2 regions of the Pseudomonas sp. 8_5_2 genome follow, and region 1 is predicted to be linked to the other one. Evidence: riboswitches for the same ligand, from Rfam matches in the RefSeq annotation. Region 1 holds a riboswitch; the other holds the start of a gene.
What was found. A riboswitch is a leader RNA that binds a small molecule or an ion and turns the genes downstream of it on or off. The one in region 1 is predicted to bind thiamine pyrophosphate.
Positions count from the first base shown of each region.

Region 2: another riboswitch for thiamine pyrophosphate. It lies ahead of AC5O5R_RS13850 (TenA family protein); the one in region 1 lies ahead of thiC (phosphomethylpyrimidine synthase ThiC).

Region 1 covers NZ_CM181238.1:5,389,317-5,399,126, reverse strand. Annotated here, with positions in the region: gene waaA (lipid IV(A) 3-deoxy-D-manno-octulosonic acid transferase) at 1-388, shown strand, start outside; gene AC5O5R_RS24725 (TolC family outer membrane protein) at 541-1,974, opposite strand; TPP riboswitch at 2,135-2,241, shown strand; gene thiC (phosphomethylpyrimidine synthase ThiC) at 2,399-4,279, shown strand; gene cytX (putative hydroxymethylpyrimidine transporter CytX) at 4,455-5,738, shown strand; gene AC5O5R_RS24710 (RsiV family protein) at 5,707-6,453, opposite strand; gene AC5O5R_RS24705 (NUDIX domain-containing protein) at 6,639-7,256, shown strand; gene AC5O5R_RS24700 (DUF1249 domain-containing protein) at 7,247-7,699, shown strand; gene cpdA (3',5'-cyclic-AMP phosphodiesterase) at 7,785-8,585, shown strand; gene AC5O5R_RS24690 (YqiA/YcfP family alpha/beta fold hydrolase) at 8,850-9,458, shown strand; gene parE (DNA topoisomerase IV subunit B) at 9,494-9,810, shown strand, end outside.
Region 2 covers NZ_CM181238.1:2,999,075-3,008,884, forward strand. Annotated here, with positions in the region: gene AC5O5R_RS13815 (sensor domain-containing diguanylate cyclase) at 1-1,060, opposite strand, end outside; gene AC5O5R_RS13820 (DUF4142 domain-containing protein) at 1,214-1,714, shown strand; gene AC5O5R_RS13825 (hypothetical protein) at 1,723-1,974, shown strand; gene AC5O5R_RS13830 (DUF6021 family protein) at 2,054-2,218, opposite strand; gene AC5O5R_RS13835 (DNA-binding protein) at 2,272-3,258, opposite strand; gene codA (cytosine deaminase) at 4,155-5,396, opposite strand; gene tenA (thiaminase II) at 5,521-6,183, opposite strand; gene AC5O5R_RS13850 (TenA family protein) at 6,180-6,827, opposite strand; TPP riboswitch at 6,906-7,020, opposite strand; gene AC5O5R_RS13855 (Ig-like domain-containing protein) at 7,272-9,810, shown strand, end outside.

The sequences.
Region 1 (9,810 bases):
CGGTACCCCTGTAGATGCCCAGACCCAGGTGCTACTGGGCGACACCATGGGCGAGTTGCTGTTCCTCTACGCACTGGCGGACATCGCCTTCGTCGGTGGCAGCCTGGTCGCCACCGGTGGCCATAATCCCTTGGAGCCTGCGGCATTGGCCTTGCCCGTGATCATGGGCCCGCACGTTTTCAACTTCCTCGAGATCAGCGCAATGCTGCGCGAGGCGGGGGCGTTGCAGCAGGTGGACGATGCTGACGGGTTGGCCGGGGCTGTGCGCCGCCTGGTGGAGTTGCCACAGGATGCTCAGCGCATGGGCGAGGCGGGCAGGGCGGTGATGCAGTCCAATCAGGGGGCCTTGCAGCGATTGCTTGATGGCCTGGGTGCACTTGTGCGCTGATTGCCGTGTGGGTCTCGCTGACCTCATCGCCGGCAGGTGACAGATCGCATCAAGGCTGACAGGTGCTTGCCGCCAGATATGCAGCGGCAAGTGCCTGTCAGCCCTGATGCAACCTGCCAAAGACCATAGTGCCCCCCCTATCACCCCTTATCTCAAGGCTTGCGCTCGAAGTTCTTCGCCGCTGCCGCGGCCAGGTCCGGCGGCAAGAAGTCCTTGTCGGGGTTGTAGTCGGCCTTCAGGTACCGCCCCAGGTCCTGCAAGTCCTGCGGGCTCAGTGTGCCGGCCGCCTGCTTCAGGCTCAGGTTGTCGAGAATGTAGTCATAGCGGCTGTTGTTGTAATCCCTCACCGAGGTGTAAAGCTGGCGCTGTGCATCGAGCACGTCGACGATGTTGCGTGTACCCACCTGATAGCCGATTTCAGTGGCTTCCAGTGCGCTCTGGTTGGAAATGATCGACTGTTTGCGTGCCTGTACCTGCTCCACGTCGGTGTTCACCGCGCGGTGCAGGTTGCGGGTGTTTTCCACCACCTGGCGGCGCAGGCTCTCGCGCTGTTGCTCGCTCTGGCTCAGGCGCTGGTAGGCCTCGCGAACCTGGGAACTGGTCAGGCCGCCGCTGTATATCGGGATATTCAACTGCAGGCCGACACTGGTCTGCTCGACATCGCCGCTGTAGCGCACCCCCAGCTGCGACGGGTTGGTGAAACCGAGGCTGTCGTTGTCACCCTTCTGGTACTTGGCGACTGCGTCCAGGGTTGGCGCGTGGCCGGCCTTGCGCTGGCGCAGGGTCTCTTCGGCGGCAGAAACGGCGTAGTTGGTCGCCAGCAGGTTGAGGTTCTGGCGCCCGGCAGTTTCGACCCAGGCCTTGGCGTCGTTGGGCGTAGGCACCCGGATCGGCAAAGTATGCACCACGCCCTGGATCGACGAATACTCACGGTTGGTCAGGGTCACCAGTGCTTCGAAGGCATCCTGCACCTGGCGCTCGGCAATGATCCGGTTGGCGCGTGCCGTGTCGTAGCTGGCCTGCGATTGCAGCACATCGGTCTTGTCCGACAGGCCCACATCGAAACGCTCGTTCGACTGGTCCAGCTGGCGCTTGAAGGCCGCTTCTTCAGCCTTGGTCGCGGCCAGGTTGTCCTGGGCGCGGAGCACGGCGAAGTAGTTCTGCGCGGTCTGCAGGATCAGGTTCTGCTCGGTGGCCGACAGCTCCAGCGCCGCCTGTTCGTTGACGGCTTCGGCAGCCTGCAACTGGAACCAGCGATCGGCGCGGAAGATAGGCTGGGCCAGGGTAGCGCTCCAGGAATTGCCGCTGCGGTTGGAGGTGATCGACGGTTCGTCCAGCTTGGTGCGGGTGTTCATCATTTCGGCACCGGCCGACAGGTTGGGCAGCAAACCGGCGCGGGCCTGCGGCACCACTTCGCGGCGTGCGCCATAGTCGGCGCGGGCGGCGGCCAGGTCGGCGTTGTTGTCCACCGCCTCCTGGTAGACGCTGACCAGGTCGGTCTTCACCGTTTGGGGCACGTCCGCTGCCCAGGCCACTCCGTTGGACGCACAAGACACGGCTATCGCCAGTGAGAGTTTGCGCAGCATAGAGGCAATCCTTGTACGAAATTTAATTACTGAACTGTTGAGTATCGAGCGATGCGCCAGTGTAGTGCCATGCGCCCCCGGCAACAATCGCTCGGTACGCCTTTCATCATCCGCGCATTTACCCGCTTGGCTTTGCCGACCACTCCAGTCTAGACTGCGCGTGTTCTTGTCGGGGTGCCTTGAATCAAAGGCTGAGATCGCAGAGGTGCGGATCCCGTTGAACCTGATCAGGTTAGCGCCTGCGTAGGGAACAAGATTGCTCGCCTTCCCGGGGAGCCTCTTGTGCCAGGTCCGGGATTGTCACAGCTGCATGCAGCTTTCAGGCACCCCCATATCCGGCACTGCACCCGTCAAGGGCTGCGTCCGCGTCTTTCAGGTTCATCCCCGACATTCCACTGCTAGGAAGCCGTCTGGAGAGCCTGTGATGAGCAAACAAGAAAAAGCGATCAACCTCAGCGAATCGGCACAAGTCGATCAGCAATCCGTGCAACCGTTCCCGCGTTCGCGCAAGGTCTATGTCGAAGGCTCGCGCCCGGACATTCGCGTACCCATGCGCGAAATCAGCCTGGACGATACGCCGACCGATTTCGGTGGCGAGACCAACGCCCCGGTGCTGGTCTACGACACGTCCGGCCCGTACACCGACCCTGATGTGATCATCGACGTGCGCAAGGGCCTGGCCGACGTGCGTTCGGCCTGGATCGACGACCGCGGGGACACCGAGCGCCTGGGCGGCCTGAGCTCCGACTTTGGCCAGCAGCGCCTGAACGATGCCGACCTGGCCAAGCTGCGCTTCGCCCATGTGCGCAACCCGCGCCGCGCGAAGGCCGGTGCCAACGTCTCGCAGATGCACTATGCCCGTCAGGGCATCATCACCGCCGAGATGGAATACGTGGCCATCCGTGAAAACATGAAGCTGCAGGAGGCCCGCGCCGCAGGCTTGCTGAACGATCAGCATGCCGGCCACAGCTTCGGTGCCAACATTGCGAAAGAAATCACCGCCGAATTCGTGCGTGAGGAAATCGCCCGTGGTCGGGCGATCATCCCGGCCAACATCAACCACCCGGAAGTGGAGCCGATGATCATCGGCCGCAACTTCCTGGTGAAGATCAACGGCAATATCGGCAACAGCGCCCTGGGCTCCTCGATCGAGGAAGAAGTGGCCAAGCTGACCTGGGGCATCCGCTGGGGTTCGGACACGGTCATGGACTTGTCCACCGGCAAGCATATCCATGAAACCCGCGAATGGATCATCCGCAACTCGCCGGTGCCGATCGGTACGGTGCCGATCTACCAGGCCCTGGAAAAAGTCAACGGTGTGGCCGAGGACCTGACCTGGGAGCTGTTCCGCGACACCCTGATCGAGCAGGCCGAGCAGGGCGTGGACTACTTCACCATCCACGCTGGTGTGTTGCTGCGCTATGTGCCGCTGACCGCCAAGCGCGTCACCGGCATCGTCAGCCGTGGTGGCTCGATCATGGCCAAGTGGTGCCTGGCGCACCACAAGGAAAACTTCCTGTACACCCACTTCGACGAAATCTGCGAAATCATGAAGGCCTACGACGTCAGCTTCTCGCTGGGCGACGGCCTGCGCCCTGGCTCGATTGCCGACGCCAACGACGCCGCACAGTTCGGTGAGCTGGAAACCCTCGGCGAGCTGACCAAGATCGCCTGGAAGCACGATGTGCAGTGCATGATCGAAGGCCCCGGCCACGTGCCGATGCAGCTGATCAAGGAGAACATGGACAAGCAGCTGGAGTGCTGCGACGAGGCGCCGTTCTACACCCTCGGCCCGCTGACCACCGACATCGCCCCGGGCTATGACCACATCACCTCGGGCATTGGTGCGGCGATGATCGGCTGGTTCGGTTGCGCCATGCTGTGCTACGTCACGCCCAAGGAGCACCTGGGCCTGCCGAACAAGGACGACGTCAAGACCGGCATCATCACCTACAAGATCGCTGCACATGCCGCCGACCTTGCCAAGGGCCACCCGGGCGCGCAGATTCGCGATAACGCCTTGTCCAAGGCGCGTTTCGAATTCCGTTGGGAAGACCAGTTCAACCTGGGCCTGGACCCGGACACCGCGCGTGCCTTCCACGACGAAACCTTGCCGAAGGAATCGGCCAAGGTCGCGCACTTCTGCTCGATGTGCGGGCCGAAGTTCTGCTCGATGAAGATCACCCAGGAAGTCCGTGAGTACGCCGCCAAGATCGAAGCCGTCGACGTCACGGCCGAGCAAGGCATGCGCGAGCAGGCCGAGCGGTTCCGCCAGACAGGCAGCCAGCTGTACCACAAAGTCTAAACCGCTGCGCTGCCCCTTGTAGGAGCGGCCTTGTGTCGCGATGGGCTGCGAAGCGGCCCCGGCAATTTCAGCTGTGAAGCTGAAAACCTGGGGCCGCTCTGCGGCCCTTTCGCGACACAAGGCCGCTCCTACAGCGACCGCGTACATTCCAATACTTTGCCGAGTATCAACAAGCATGACCACGCCTAGCCAGTTTTCCCCCGACCACCCGGTCCCCACCCACCAGCGCATCTTCGGCGCCCGCGACCTGTTCTCGCTATGGTTCTCCCTGGGCATCGGCCTGATGGTGCTGCAGGTCGGCGCCATGCTGGCGCCGGGCCTTGGCCTCGCCGGCGCGGTGCTGGCCATCGCTCTGGGTACTGGTGTCGGCGTGCTGCTGCTGGGCGCCGCCGGCGTCATCGGCAGCGATACTGGCCTTTCTGCCATGGGAACCCTGAAACTCAGCCTGGGCGGCCATGGCGCGCGCCTGCCGGCGCTGCTCAACCTGCTGCAACTGGTGGGCTGGGGCGCGTTCGAGATCATTGTCATGCGCGATGCCGCCAGCCTGCTGGGTGCGCGCGCGTTCGGCGCAGAAAGCGCCTGGAACAGCCCGATGCTCTGGACCCTGTGCTTCGGCGCCCTGGCCACCCTGTTGGCGGTCAGCGGCCCGCTGGCGTTTGTGCGCAAGGTGCTGCGGGCCTGGGGCATCTGGGTGCTGCTGGGCGCTTGCCTGTGGCTGACCTGGAACCTGTTCGCCAAGGCCGACCTGGCGCAGTTGTGGAGCCGTGCGGGGGACGGTTCGATGTCGCTGGCCGTGGGCTTCGACATCGTCATCGCCATGCCGCTGTCCTGGCTACCGCTGATCGCCGACTACTCGCGTTTCGCCCGCAACGGCAAGCATGTGTTCGGCGGCACGGTGATCGGCTATTTCATCGGCAACACCTGGCTGATGAGCCTGGGTGTGGCCTACACCCTGGCCTTTGCCGCCAATGGCGAGGTCAATGCCTTGCTGCTGGCACTGGCGGGCGCCGGCATGGGCATTCCGCTGCTGCTTATCCTGCTCGACGAGTCGGAAAAGGCCTTTGCCGATATCCATTCGGCAGCGGTTTCCACCGGTGTGCTGTTGCCGCTGAAGGTCGAGCACCTGGCGCTGGCCATCGGCGTGCTGTGCACCCTGATTGCCTTGCTGGCGCCACTGGCACAGTACGAGAATTTCCTGCTGCTGATCGGGTCGGTGTTCGCGCCGTTGTTCGGCGTAGTGCTGATGGACCATTACGTGGTCCGTCGCCGCCGCCTGCCGGCACAGGTGGGTGGCTTGCACTGGCAGGCGCTGCTGGCCTGGGCGGTGGGCGTTGTGGCTTACCATGTGATCGCCGCGCAGGCACCTGACCTGGGGGCGACCCTGCCGGCATTGGTGCTGGCAGGGCTACTGCACGGGCTGCTGAGCTTCAGCCGCGGCCGGGAAACAGCTCAGGCTTGAGCACGCCGTTCAGGCGCGGGTAGGGGATTTTCAGCTCCACGTGGCCCATGGAGTAGGGCGCGATAGCATAGACCTCGTACTTGACCACCACCGCGCCGTACGTCAGGGCGACGTGCGGCGACTGCTTGAATGGCCAGGTCTTGACGAACTCGGCGTCCTTGTCCATGCCTACACTGATCAGCCAGGCGCGGTGCGACTCCTCGACGGTTTTCCAGAAGGTGTCCTCCTGGCCTGGCACCAGCATGTCCTGCAAGGTCAATACCTTGTCCAGCTTGCGCGAATAGTTGATGAAGCCACGCCCGGGCATGCCGTGGGCGCCGCCGCTGTCCAGGTAGCTGGACAACTCGATGATCACCAGCCCGTCATGCTGTTCGCGTACCTTGGCTTGCAGGTAGCTGCTGTTACGTTTGTCGGCACTGGCCAGGTATTGCTGTTCATAGGCCTGCAGGGTGCTTGGCGCGGTGCCATGCTGATTGTCTTCGGTCAGCTGCAGCAGGCGCTTTTCGACGATGCCATCAAGTTTGGGCAGGGCCGGGAAATGGATCATGTCGATGTTCACCAGCGGGCAGTCGCTCTCGCTGCAGCCAGGTTTGACATGCTCCCAGGCGTCGCGCTTGACCTCCAGCGGGGCCCGGTGGCTTGGCGTGAACAGGCTTTGGCAGGCGCCAAGGGCGAGTGCCAGCACGGCCACGGAAGTCAGTTTGACAAGTGTCATGATGATCCTTGCAGAACAGGGAAAAGTCGGCCTTTGACCGTCTGCGCGGCCTTCAGTTCGCCACTAAGCTAACAGAGTGAAGACGTGCTGTAACGAGTGTGCGAACGGTTGCCAGAAAGGGGTGAAACCGACAGGCGTGCAGAGTAGGATGGCGCGAAGCGGTATTTGAGGTAATGAGGGTTTCCATGTCAGACGCGTTCAATTCAGTGCCCAAGGGCTTCGAGATCATCGAGCGGGCCAATTGCTTCCAGGGCTTCTACAAGCTCGACAGGCTGCGCCTGCGCCATGAGCTTTTTGCCGGGGGCATGGGCCGCGAGATCAGCCGCGAGCTGTTCGTGCGCCATGACGCGGTGTGCGTGCTGCCTTATGACCCGCAGCGCGATGAAGTGGTGCTGATCGAGCAGTTCCGTGTCGGTGCCCTGGGCAAGGTCGACAACCCCTGGTTGATCGAGATGGTCGCCGGCCTGATCGACAAGGACGAGCAACCCGAAGACGTCGCCCACCGCGAAGCCGACGAAGAAGCCGGCCTGACCTTCAGTGCCCTGTGGCCGATGACCCGCTATTTCCCCTCGCCCGGCGGCAGTGACGAATACGTCCATCTGTTCCTTGGCCGCTGCAGCAGCGAGGGTGCCGGTGGCCTGCATGGCCTGGAAGAAGAGGGCGAAGACATCCGTGTGCGCGTGTGGTCGTTCGAGGATGCCCTGCAGGCGGTGCGCGATGGGCGCATCTGCAACGCGGCAACCATCATCGGCCTGCAATGGCTGGCGCTGAACCGTGACGAAGTACGAGGTATGTGGAAGTGAACCTGCTGCGCGAGCGCTATCGAGTCGACCTGGTCGGGCTGCAGGCAGCCTGCGAGGCCAACTACGCCCGGCTGATGCGCCTGTTGCCCGACATGCGCACCACCCAGAGCTCGCGCCGCATCGGCATGACCCAGGGCGACCAGATGCTCGGCGTGCTGGTGCTCGACGTGGTGCTGGCCTGCCCGTACACCACCACCTTGCACGTGCGCCAGGAGCACAGCCTGCCGTGGTTGCCTGTACCGCATCTGGAAGTGCAGGTTTACCACGATGCACGCATGGCCGAAGTGATCAGCGCCCAACATGCCCGGCGCCTGCGCAGCATCTACCCCTATCCCAATGCAGGCATGCACCAGCCGGATGAAAAGGCCCAGCTCAACCTGTTCCTCGGTGAATGGCTGAGCCACTGCCTGGCCTGCGGGCACGAACTGGCAAGTGTTCGCTGAATTGTGACGTGGGTGGCTTGCGGGTGTTTGCTCGCAAGCATTCCACGGCCATAATTGCTGCTGAATCCGTTCGAGGAGACGGCCGTTGCCGCAGCAAGACCAATCGCGCCCCGTGCATGTGGTGCAACTGACCGATGCCCACCTGTTCGCCGACCCGGCTGGCAGCATGCTGGGTCTCAATACCCGTGACAGCCTGCGCCATGTGGTCGCCCAGGTGCGCCGCGAGCAACCGCTTGTCGACCTGCTGTTGTGCACTGGCGATCTGTCGCAGGATGCCAGCGTGGCGTCTTATGAAGCATTTCGCGAGCTGACCGCGCCGTTTGGCGTGCCCACCCGTTGGCTGCCGGGCAACCATGACGAGGCCCAGGTCATGGCGCAGGTGGCGCCGGAGTTGGTCCAGGTTGTGACCGATATTGGCGGGTGGCGCATCATCATGCTCAACACGGCGGTGCACGGGGCGCCGCACGGTTTTCTCCAAGAGGATCAGCTGGCGACGCTGGAGTCGGCCCTCAAGGGGGCGGGCGAGCGGCATTGCCTGGTGTGTTTCCATCATCAGCCTGTGGATATCGGCTGTGCCTGGATTGCACCGATCGGCTTGCGCAATGCCCAGGCAATGTTCGCTGTCGTCGAGCGTTATCCGCAGGTGCGGGCGTTGCTGTGGGGGCATGTGCATCAGCCGTGGGATGAAGTGCGAAACGGCCGGCGTCTGCTGGCCACGCCTTCGACCTGCATCCAGTTCGCGGCGCGCAGCGAGGAATTTCAGGTGAGCGAGGAGCAGCCTGGGTACCGCTGGTTGCGCCTGCATGCCGACGGGCGGCTGGACACCGGGGTGGAACGGGCGCTGGATTTTGCGGTGAAGCTGGACTTCGACAGCCCGGGGTATTGAAGAATGGGGCTGCTGCGCAGCCCATCGCCGGCAAGCCAGCTCCCACATCTGCCGCGCCGGCCTCAGACCCTGTGCTGCCTGCCTGAGGCCAACGCGGTAGGTGTGGGAGCTGGCTTGCCGGCGATGGGGCGCGCAGCGGCCCCGGCTTTCTGGAAGAAATTGTTGCGAAACCCGTGACACTGCGTCAAAACCCGGCGAACGCGATACACTGCGCGTCCCTGCGCCGGCATCACCAGGCGCGAAGCCACAGACTCCGGGGGCAGCATGTCGGGTTCCATCCTCTATATCCATGGCTTCAACAGCTCGCCGCTTTCGACCAAGGCGCGCCAGCTCGAGGCTGTGATGCAGCAGCTGGGCTTGTCGGCCCAACTGCGCCTGCCGGCGTTGCACCATCACCCGCGGCAGGCCATTGCCCAGCTGGAAGCGGCGATCGCCGAGCTGGGCGCGCCATTACTGGTGGGCAGTTCGCTCGGCGGCTACTATGCCACTCATCTGGCAGAGCGCTTTGGCTTCAAGGCCCTGCTGGTCAACCCAGCGGTAACGCCGCACAAGCATTTCGACGGCTACCTGGGTACCCAGCGCAATCACTACAGCGGTGAAACCTGGGAGCTGACCCACGATCACGTGCAGGCCCTGGCCGAGCTGGAAGTACCAGCCCCGGCGGACGCCAGCCGCTATCAAGTGTGGCTGCAGACCGCCGATGAAACCCTGGACTACCGCCATGCCGAGCACTATTACCGTGCCTGTGCCCTGCGCATCCAGGCCGGGGGCGATCACAGCTTCCAGGGCTTTGCCGAGCGCCTGCCGGCACTGCTGGCCTTCGCCGGCATCGCCCGCGGGCAGTATGCGGCGCTCGATTTTTCTGTATTTTGACTTCCCTGCATTCACCAGACTGACGACGAGACCCTATGGCCAATCCCAGCGCTAGCGCCTATAACGCAGACGCCATCGAAGTCCTCTCGGGCCTTGACCCGGTGCGCAAACGGCCGGGCATGTACACCGACACCAGCCGCCCCAACCACCTGGCCCAGGAAGTCATTGACAACAGTGTCGACGAAGCCCTGGCCGGCCATGCCCGTTCGGTGCAGGTTATCCTGCATGCCGACCACTCGCTGGAAGTCAGCGACGATGGCCGCGGCATGCCGGTGGACATCCACCCGGAAGAGGGCGTGTCGGGGGTCGAGCTGATCCTCACCAAGCTGCACGCCGGCGGCAAGTTCTCCAA
Region 2 (9,810 bases), 2.4 Mb from region 1:
TCAGGCTGTCGGTCAAGGCCAGCGCCTTCAGCGTCTGGTGCGCCTGGTGCAGCGCCCGCTCGATGGTTATTCGTTCGCGTAACTGGCGCAGCACCACCCCAGCAAATGCTGCCAGGCCCAGCAACAACAGCAACAACACCGCCAGCGACTTGATGGCATCGTGGCGCCAGGGCGCGACGATGGATTCACGCGACAAGCCTGCTTCAACCACCAGCGGATAACTCGACAGCGCGCGGTAGGCGTATAGCCGAGCCGTCCCGTCTACCACCGCTACTGCCTCTGCTACCCCCTCCGCAGCGTAAGGCAAGTGGTTACGGAAGATCTCGCTGTTGGCCAGGCTTCGGCCTACCGCCGGCTCGACGAACGGTCGCCGTACCAGGATGGTCCCGTCACGCTTGGCCAACACCAGCGCGCCACGCTCGTCAATCTTGAAATCGCCGTAATACTGCACGAACCATTGCACTTTGATGGTGCCCAGCAGGACGCCAGCGAAGCTGCCGTCGGGGTACTCCAGGCGCCTGGAAATGGGAATGATCAGGTCGCCCGTCGAGCGGCTGCGCACCACCGAACCGACCCGCACACCGCGGTCGGCATGGTCACGGTGATAGACAAAATAATCCCGGTCGGCATTGTTGGCATTGGCGGGGATAAGCGCCTGATCGGTAACGATCCAGTGGCCATCCGGGCCATACACGAACAGCCCGTGCAACTGCGGCATGATGCTTTTCTGCTTGGCCAGCAGTGCATGCAGCCGGGGCCGGTTGATGTGGTCGAAACCGTCGCCTTCAAGGCGCTCGGCCAACGTAGCGGTGATGGCGTCGACCTGGCGGATGGCGTCTTCGGCATGCTGGGCCGTGGCCCGGGCCAGGTTGGTGACGATGTTCTCGGCATTGCTGAAGGCGTGCCGGTAGTCGCGCCAGATACGCCAGCCTTCCACCAGGGCGAAGGCCAGCATCACCACCAGCATGAATGCCAATACCAGGCGGAACAACGCCACAGCGCGCCCCTCGCCGGCTACCGCGATAAGCCCGTCATCATCCTGTTTCCTGGCTGCGCACATTCAAATCCCTAGCCATACGGCATTTTGCCGCCTTTCACTATAGTTCAGGGCCGCCGGAGCGAAACCCGTCGCGAAAAAGATTAAACCTTTGCCTCCCCCGCACCCTCAACCGTACGCGACACTGACGTCGCGCCACGGTTTAAGGAGTGAAGCATGAGCAGTCTCTTCATCAAGCGCGTTGGTTTGTCCATGGTATTGGGCCTGGCATCGGTCCAGGCGATGGCAGCCAGTTCAGATGATTTTGTCGACGCGGCCACCGAAGCTGGCATTGCCGAGGTGGTAACCGGCAAGCTGGCCCTGGAAAAAAGCCAGGACGCCGAGATCAAGACATTCGCCCAGCAGATGGTCACCGACCACACCCAGGCCAACCAGAAACTCGGCGACATTGCCCGCAAGCTGGATATCTCAGTGCCCGATGAGGCGGCCATGACCGACAAGGTCAAGAAAATGATCCTGGAGTGGCGCGACGAGTCGTTCGACAAGTCTTACGTCAACAACCAGGTCGACGCCCACGAAAAAGCAGTGGAGCTGTTCAAGAAAGAAGCTGCTTCGTCCGACAAGGCGGAGCTGAAGGCCTTCGCCAGCGAGACCCTGCCGAAACTCGAAAAGCACCTGGAACACGCCAAAGCGCTTCAGACCAAGCACGGCAAGTGAGGCCCAGCATGACTAATGATGCATTGAAAACCGAAGTACTGACCCGCCTGTTACATGCGCACCCCCAAGGGCTGGGCAAGGAAGTGCTGGATAACTACCGCGGCGAGAAGGCCGTGGCCGGCATGCTCAAGACGTTGCAGGAGGCGGGTTTGATTCATGATGGCAGCGTGACGGTGGGCAATGACCACCAGATCAGCGTGAGCTATCCGATCAAGTTGTCTGCTGCGGGTGTCGAGGCAGCCAGACAGGCCGAGGCCTGACAATCCTGGGGGCACACCGCTAGTCAGGCAAATCAGGGGCCGCTTTGCGGTCCCTGATGACGTCGAGTGACGCTAGCCTTCACTGTTTCTTTTCCACATCCCTTGGCGGTTTGGCCGGCCCTTGCGGGTCGACCTGCGGGTCATCGGCATCCGGCGAATCGGGGTCGAACCCCAGGTCATTCGGCTTATCTGACTGTTCGGACGAGTGAGGTCCTTCTTTGTTTGGCGCTTTAGATTCAGGCATGGCTATCTCCCGTGAGTGTCCATAGAAGAAAGCAGCCGTCCGCGAAAGTTTGATTAATCTGCAACCGCAGGCAGTTGCGCCCTGCACTGCGCAAGTGCCTCGTCCCGCTCCCTCAGGTGCTCCTCCAGCCGCTGCAACTGGCGAGCCTGTTCGGCGCAAAGGTCGCGCCTGTCCTGCAGGCTTTGGGTCTGCACATCCAGCTGCCGGCGCATTTCGTCGCTGGCGCCCTGGGCCTGGGCGAGCATCGTGCGCAACCCCTGTATTTGTGCGTCGCGCTGCTCTAGCAGCTGGTCTTGCGCCCGGCACTCATTGGCGGCCTGGCGGTGTTCGCCCAGCAAGCGCTCGTTGTCGCGGTGAAGGCGGGTCAGCTCGTCCTGCTTGACGATCATGCCCTGTTGCAACTGGCGTAGTTCCAGCTGCAACTGCTGCAGCTGCGCTTCGTGGCGGCGCTGCTCCTGATCGCGCTGTTCACGGCTGGCCGTGCGGTAGTGCTCCAGCGCATCGCGGGCATGGCGGTGCTTGTCCTCCAGCGATTTGACCTGCTCGTCCTTGTCGGCCAGGCGCACCTGCATTTCACCCAGCGACTGATTGAGGCTGGCGCTGCGCAGTTGTTCGGCCTGCAGCGTGCTCTGGGTGGACAGCAGCTTTTGCGACTCGGCTGCCAGCGCAGTCACGTCGATCTGGTGCTGCTGATGGGCTGCAGCCAGCGCCTGTTGCGCGATCGCAAGCTGCGCTTCCAGTTGTTCGCGCTGCTCGGTGAATGTGCTTTCGGCTTGCTCGATCCTGAGGTCCGCCTCGTCCTGCAGCTGCGTGGCCAGTTGGCCGACCAGGCGGCTGAGCACTTCGCTCAGCGCTACGCCCCCTTCCGACGCCACCGGCTGCTGGCCGTTCAGTTCCTTCAAATAGCGATGAATCGTGGTCTTCGACCCGGTATTGCCCAGCTCTATACGTATGGCGTCGATGCTGGGGTTTTCGCCCCGGGCAATCAGCGCCTGACGTGCCTGCTGCACTACGACCTTGTTGATACCGCCCCGGCCCATGCTTGCTCCTACGATTTTGTACTGTGTTATGTACCATGTAATTACATACCAATTATGACGATAGTTGGGCTGCCCCGCAATGCTTGATTAAGGTGGAATAATCACGGCTTATCGCATGTTAGGTGAAATTTCAGGCGTTTTTACGACGCAGCCGTACACACGTGCGCATCGCTAACGCATTCCAGCACCAGCCGGTGACGGGTTCGTGATCGAAGAAATGGGGAGGACGCAACGGCGCCAACGAGAGCGGAGATCGGCCTCAGCTAACGGAGGAGTATCGAAGGTGCCGCTGCTATTGCAGCAGCGGGGTGTTGCGGTGATCGTGTGCCGCCGCAACATCTTGCAGGGAAGTTTTTGAAGGCCATTCAGCCCTGATGCCAGTCAGTCAAGGCTAATGGGGCTGCTGTGCAGCCCATCGCCGGCAAGCCAGCTCCCACCCCGACCGCATCGCATTCAAACCATGCGTCGTACCTGTGGGAGCCAAGCTTGCTGGATGCCTGCTCCATCCGACCGCATCGCATTCAAACTATGCGCCGTAGCTGTGGGAGCCAAGCTTGCTGGATGCCTGCTCCATCCGACCGCATCGCATTCAAACCATGCGCCGTACCTGTGGGAGCCAAGCTTGCTGGATGCCTGCTCCATCCGACCGCATCGCATTCAAACCATGCGCCGTACCTGTGGGAGCCAAGCTTGCTGGATGCCTTCTCCATCCGACCGCATCGCATTCAAACCATGCGCCGTACCTGTGGGAGCCAAGCTTGCTGGATGCCTGCTCCATCCGACCGCATCGCATTCAAGCCATGCGCCGTACTTGTGGGAGCCTGGCTTGCCGGCGATGGGCCGCCGAGCGGCCCCAATTGCTTAACTGACTGGCATTCAGCTGTGCCCTGCCAACTTTAGAGCAACCGTTGCACCTGCGCCGGGGTGCGCCGCATCAGTACCTTGCCATGGCGCACCGACACCAGCGCATGCCCCTGGCTGCGCACCATCTCGTAATCGTCTGGGGCCGACAGCAGCAACAGGTTCGCCGGCCGCCCGACCTCGATGCCGTAGCGCTCGCCCAGGTTCAGGGTGCGGGCGCTGTTGTCGGTAATCAGATCCAGGCAGCGCTGCAGGTCGTCGTAGCCGAGCATGTGGCAGATATGCAGCCCGGCCTCGAGTATGCGCAGGATGTTGCCGTTGCCCAGCGGGTACCACGGGTCGACGATGGAGTCCTGACCAAAGCACACGTTCATGCCGGCACGATCGATCTCGGCCACGCGGGTGACACCGCGTCGTTTAGGGTAGTTGTCGAAGCGCCCTTGCAGGTGAATGCTCTCGGTCGGGCACGACACGAAGTTGATGCCCGACAGCTTGAGCAGGCGGAACAGCTTGTAGCAGTAGGCATTGTCATACGAGCCCATGGCCACGGTATGGCTGGCCGTTACCCTGCTGCCCATGTCGCGTACCCGGGCTTCTTCGGCCAGCACTTCGAGAAATCGCGATTGCGGGTCGTCGGTTTCGTCGCAGTGCACATCCACCAGGCAGCCGCTGCGCTCGGCCAGGTCCATCAGGAACTTCACCGACGACACGCCCTGGTCGCGGGTGTTTTCGAAATGCGGAATACCACCGACGACGTCGGCGCCAATCGCCACCGCTTCGGTCATCAGCGCCCGGCCGTTGGCATACGACTCGATACCCTCCTGCGGGAAGGCAACGATCTGCAGGTCGACAAGCTCGCGCACTTCGTCACGCACCTCGACCATGGCCTTGAGCGCGGTGAGCGCGGGGTCGGTTACATCGACATGCGTGCGCACATGCTGGATGCCGTGGTCCACGAGCATGCCGATGGTTTTTTTCGCGCGGGTCTTGATGTCATCGTGGGTGGTGATTGCCTTGCGCTCGGCCCAGCATTCGATGCCTTCGAACAGGGTGCCGCTCATGTTCCACCTTGGTTCGCCGGCAGTAAGCGTGGCGTCCAGGTGGATATGCGGTTCGATGAAAGGCGCCACCACCAGGTTTTGCCCAGCGTCCAGGTCATCGGCGGCGCGTGGTGTCACCGGCTCGGGCTGGGGCACGATGGCGGCGATGCGCTCGGCGTTCAGTTCGATGCGGAACAGGCCGGGTTTGCCGCGCAGTCGGGCGTTGAGGATGTTCATCGAGGATCTCCTTGGGCTTTGCATTGCTCACACATCATAGCGGTTCGAGCCCTTTGATTTGGGAGATTTGCATCAGGGCTGACAGGCGCTGAAAATCCTGGGGCAAACACCTCTCAGCCCCCAATCACCCCCCATCCAACCCCATCTGCCAGAAATCAGCCTCAAGGCTCGACGCCTGGCCAAAAATACCGACCAGTTCGCCAAACCGCTGCTCGGTCATGCTCCGCGCCGCCAGCTCATCCAGGTGCTTGCGCGCTGCCGCTGCCACGCCCTGATAACCGTCCCCGGCATACTCGCCAATCCACTCGCGGTACGGGTGGTTGCTCAAGTCGCCGATCTGCTCTGCCAGGGCCCGCCCGATCTCGGCATAACCGATCACGCACGGCGCCAGTGCCACGTGCAGCTCCAGCAAGTCGCCCGCTGCACCGCAGTCCAGCACATAACGGGTATAGGCCACGGTGGCCTGGTGCTCGGGTGCCGCCTCGATGTCGGCCTGGGTCAGCCCCCAGCGCGCGCACAGGCGCAAGTGCAGCTCGGTTTCATCCAGAATCGCCGCCAGCCCCGCCTGTGCCGCGCGGATGTCGGCCGGGCGGCGACTTTTGTAGGCAGCCAGGGCCCAGGCGCGGGCGAACTGGACAAGGAACAGGTAGTCCTGCACCAGGTACGTCCGAAACGCCGCCTCACTCAGTGTGCCCTCGCCCATCTGCCGCACGAAATCATGGTCGACATAGCTGTGCCACTGGGGCTCGGCAGCCGTCTTCAGGCGCTGGAAGATGTCCATGCTCATTTGACCTCCGGGTACACGGCGTCGAAGAAGGCCAGCTCCAGCGCCACGGTGCGCTGGTAGAAGTCACTCGCCAGTGCCGCCTCCTGCGGGCCGACGCGGTCCAGCTCGCTTTGCAGGAAGGCGACGAACGCCTGAAACGCCGGGTTGTCGTGCAAGGTGATCCACTCGGCATGGACGAAATTGGCCGGCATGGGTTTCGGCGCTTTCAGCGCCCAGTCCAGGTACAGGCCTTCGGCAACGTTGAGCACGGCCAGCGCCGCCGCGTAGGAGCGGGTCGCCGCCGCTTCGCGCATGATTGCCTTGAAGCCCGCCGTTGGCGCGCTATCGGCCGGCTCGCTGCGTTGTGCAGGGCTGACGTCGAGGGCCTCGAAGGCGCGCAGGAAGTAGGTGTTCTCGTCGCTGCTGATCATTCCGGCAAAGCGCCCGAAGCGCAGGCGCGCCTCGAAGCTGTCGGTGCTGGCGATGGCCGCGCCCAGCAAGGCCAGGAAGCTGTCGAGGAAGCGGTGATCCTGCACCAGGTAGTCGACCATGATCGGGTCAGGCAGGCTGCCGTCGCACAATTGGGTCACGAAACGGTGGCCAACGGCCGCCGACCAGGTCGGCTCGCTCTGGCGGCGCAGGAACTGGCTGAAGCGTTCGGTCATGTTGCTGTCCTTGAAGGGGGTGACAGCGAGACCTTGGAAGTTGGCATGGACAGGCCCCGCAGTGAGGCCGGCAAAAAGGCAGGTTTCGAATCCCATCCCTTCGCCGGCATGATCCGGATCAGGTTCGAAGGGTCACCGCGCTGCAGAGCTCAGCGGTTTCTCAGCCCGTTGCCGGGCTCCCCTTGGTGGCGTTCAGGTATACCCCAGGGCGGCCCGGCTGTCACTCCCCCCACTCCCCAAAACGTGGGCAACCGGTGCCCCGCTACTGGGTACTTATCCCCATTATTGACGCGCGGTTATTTAGCGCGCTTCAGGCGCCGCAAGGATTTGTTTAACAAAGCATTACAGAAATATCTGTTGGCACAACCATTGCTCAGGCCCTTGAACCAGGCAAAACGCCATTGATGGCTCCCAGCCATATAGCCGTGAGCGAGGCACAAGGCAATGAAAACACCTGCCATGATCCACCCTGCCAGGCATGCATTCCAGCTATCTACCGTCACAGCGCTGATGCTCAGCCTCGGGCTGATCACAGCAGTGGCCTCGCCGCTGGATGACAATAGCCAGCCACCACCGACCGATCCGTCCTATTACTCTGATCAGCCCGACGACCCCACGCCGGCTCTGCTAAACCTCAATACCTTGAAAGAAGCCAACGAGGGCTCGCTGGAACTCACTGATGGCGTGTATGGCGACCGTTCGACCGTGCGTATAGACAACGTGCTGCCTCCCGCGCTGCAAACCTCGGACCGGTACCCTACCAACGGCAAGCCCAGCCCGTTGTTCGGCGCCCAACCCTTCACCCAGCAACTGCTGCTGTTTGAAGAATTCGGGCCGGAAAAACTCGACCCGGCACTGCCTCCGCCCGACCTGACATTCCCGGTCCCCACGCTCGGCGCCGCCCCTGCACAGGACCCCAACGTGGTGGCCCGCAGCGGCCCCAGCGGCACCGCGCTGGAAGCATTCCTCAAGCAGCCAGGTCTGTACCCCTTCCCCACCCAGTACGCCAACGTGCTGGACCGCAACCCGTGGAAGGCGCAGATCGAAATGTTCCTCAACCGCCACCCGGTGGGTTCGCCGGCAGAAGGCCGGCCACCAGGAAAAGGCTGGTCGCACCAGCGCTGGAACGAGTTCTACCCGCAGGCGGCGTTCAAGACCGCCCAGGCCGGGGCGCGGATAAACCTGGGCCTGCGCGATCGCAAGCAGCTGCACAACTATGCTGCCGGTGAGTTCGCGCCGGGCGGGCTGTACTACCAGACGTCCGATATCCCGACCACGCTGGGTACCACCAAAGGCATCGATACCCGATTCCACCCCAACTTCCCACTGCAGAACCACAAGTCACTGTGGACGTTCGACGGCACCTTCCCGCCCAAGCTGCTGATGGTGCGCTACGGCCAGCCAATCCTGATGCGCCACTACAACGCCCTGCCGATCGACCCCTCGGCCAACGGGGGCTTTGGCCTGCATACCATTTCGACCCACGAGCACAACGGCCACTCACCGGCTGAAAGCGACGGCTTCGCCAACGCCTACTTCTTCCCCGGTCAGTACTACGACTACCGCTGGCCCGTGCAGCTGGCCGGCTACGACACCATCAACACGCGTGCCCAGGACCCGCGTGCGGCGTTCCCCTGCGCGCCAGGTGAAACGCTGTTCGTCAACGATGACTCGCCAGGCCTGAAAACCTGCCAGAACGGCAGCATCAAGATTCGTGGCGACTGGCGTGAAACCATGAGCACCCACTGGTTCCACGACCATATGATGGATTTCACGGCGCAGAACGTCTACAAGGGCAACGCCGTGATGATGAACTACTACAGCGCCCTGGACCGCGGCAACGAGGCGTTGCAGGATGGCGTCAACCTGCGCTTCCCCAGCGGCTCGGGCATGCCATGGGGGAACCGCGACTACGACGTGAACCTGGTGATCGCCGACAAGGCCTGGGATGCCAACGGCCAGCTGTGGTTCAACCCGTTCAACACCGATGGCTTCCTGGGTGACCAGATCCTGGTCAACTGGCAATACCAGCCCAAGCTCAAGGTGCGTGCGCGCAGCTACCGCTTCCGCATCCTCAACGGCTCGGTGTCGCGCTACTTCAAGTTTGCCGTGGTACGTGAAATTGCTGGCACCAGCGGTGAGTTCAAAGGCCCGTCCGGCTCCAACGTGTCGTATGCGCGAGTGCCGTTCCACATGATCGCCAACGACGGCAACATCATGGAACACGCCGTGCCGTTCGACGGCACCATGGACCTGAATGCCGACGGTAACCTGCAGGACAACAACGGTATATTGCCGCTGCAAGGCATCGCCGAACGCTACGACATCATCATCAACTTCGCCAAGAACGGCATCAAGGCCGGCGACAAGCTGTACTTCATCAACCTTGAGGAGCACCGCACCGGCAAGGGTCCGGAAGGCACTATTTCGCTGGCCGATGTGCTGTCGGGAAAATACAAGGCAGTGATCAAGCAGACCAGCAACGGCCCGCAGTGGGACAACGGCGACCCTGCAGTCGGCAAGTTCCTGCAACTGCTGGTACAACCGTACGCCGGTCAGGACCTGAGCATGGACCCGGTGGCCTACGAACCGGCCAAACCGGGCAAGGCTGAAGGCCTGAAAATGCTGCCGCTGCCAATCGACCGCAACTCGGCAACCGACCAGGCCAAGATCAAGGATGCCCGCCACCGCGAGTTCATCTTCGGCCGCTCGGACGGCACCGACACCAACCCCTGGACAATCAAGACCGACGGTGGTTTCGGCTACAGCATGGACCCACGCCGCATCAGTGCAGCACCGCAACTGGCCAACCAGTCCACCGATGCCGGGTTCAGCGGCGACGGGACCTTGGAGGTGTGGAAAATCAAGAACGGCGGCAACGGCTGGAGCCACCCGGTGCATGTGCACTTCGAGGAAGGCGTGATCCTGAGCCGCGACGGCAAGGCGCCGCCAGAGTGGGAAAAATGGGCGCGCAAGGATGTGT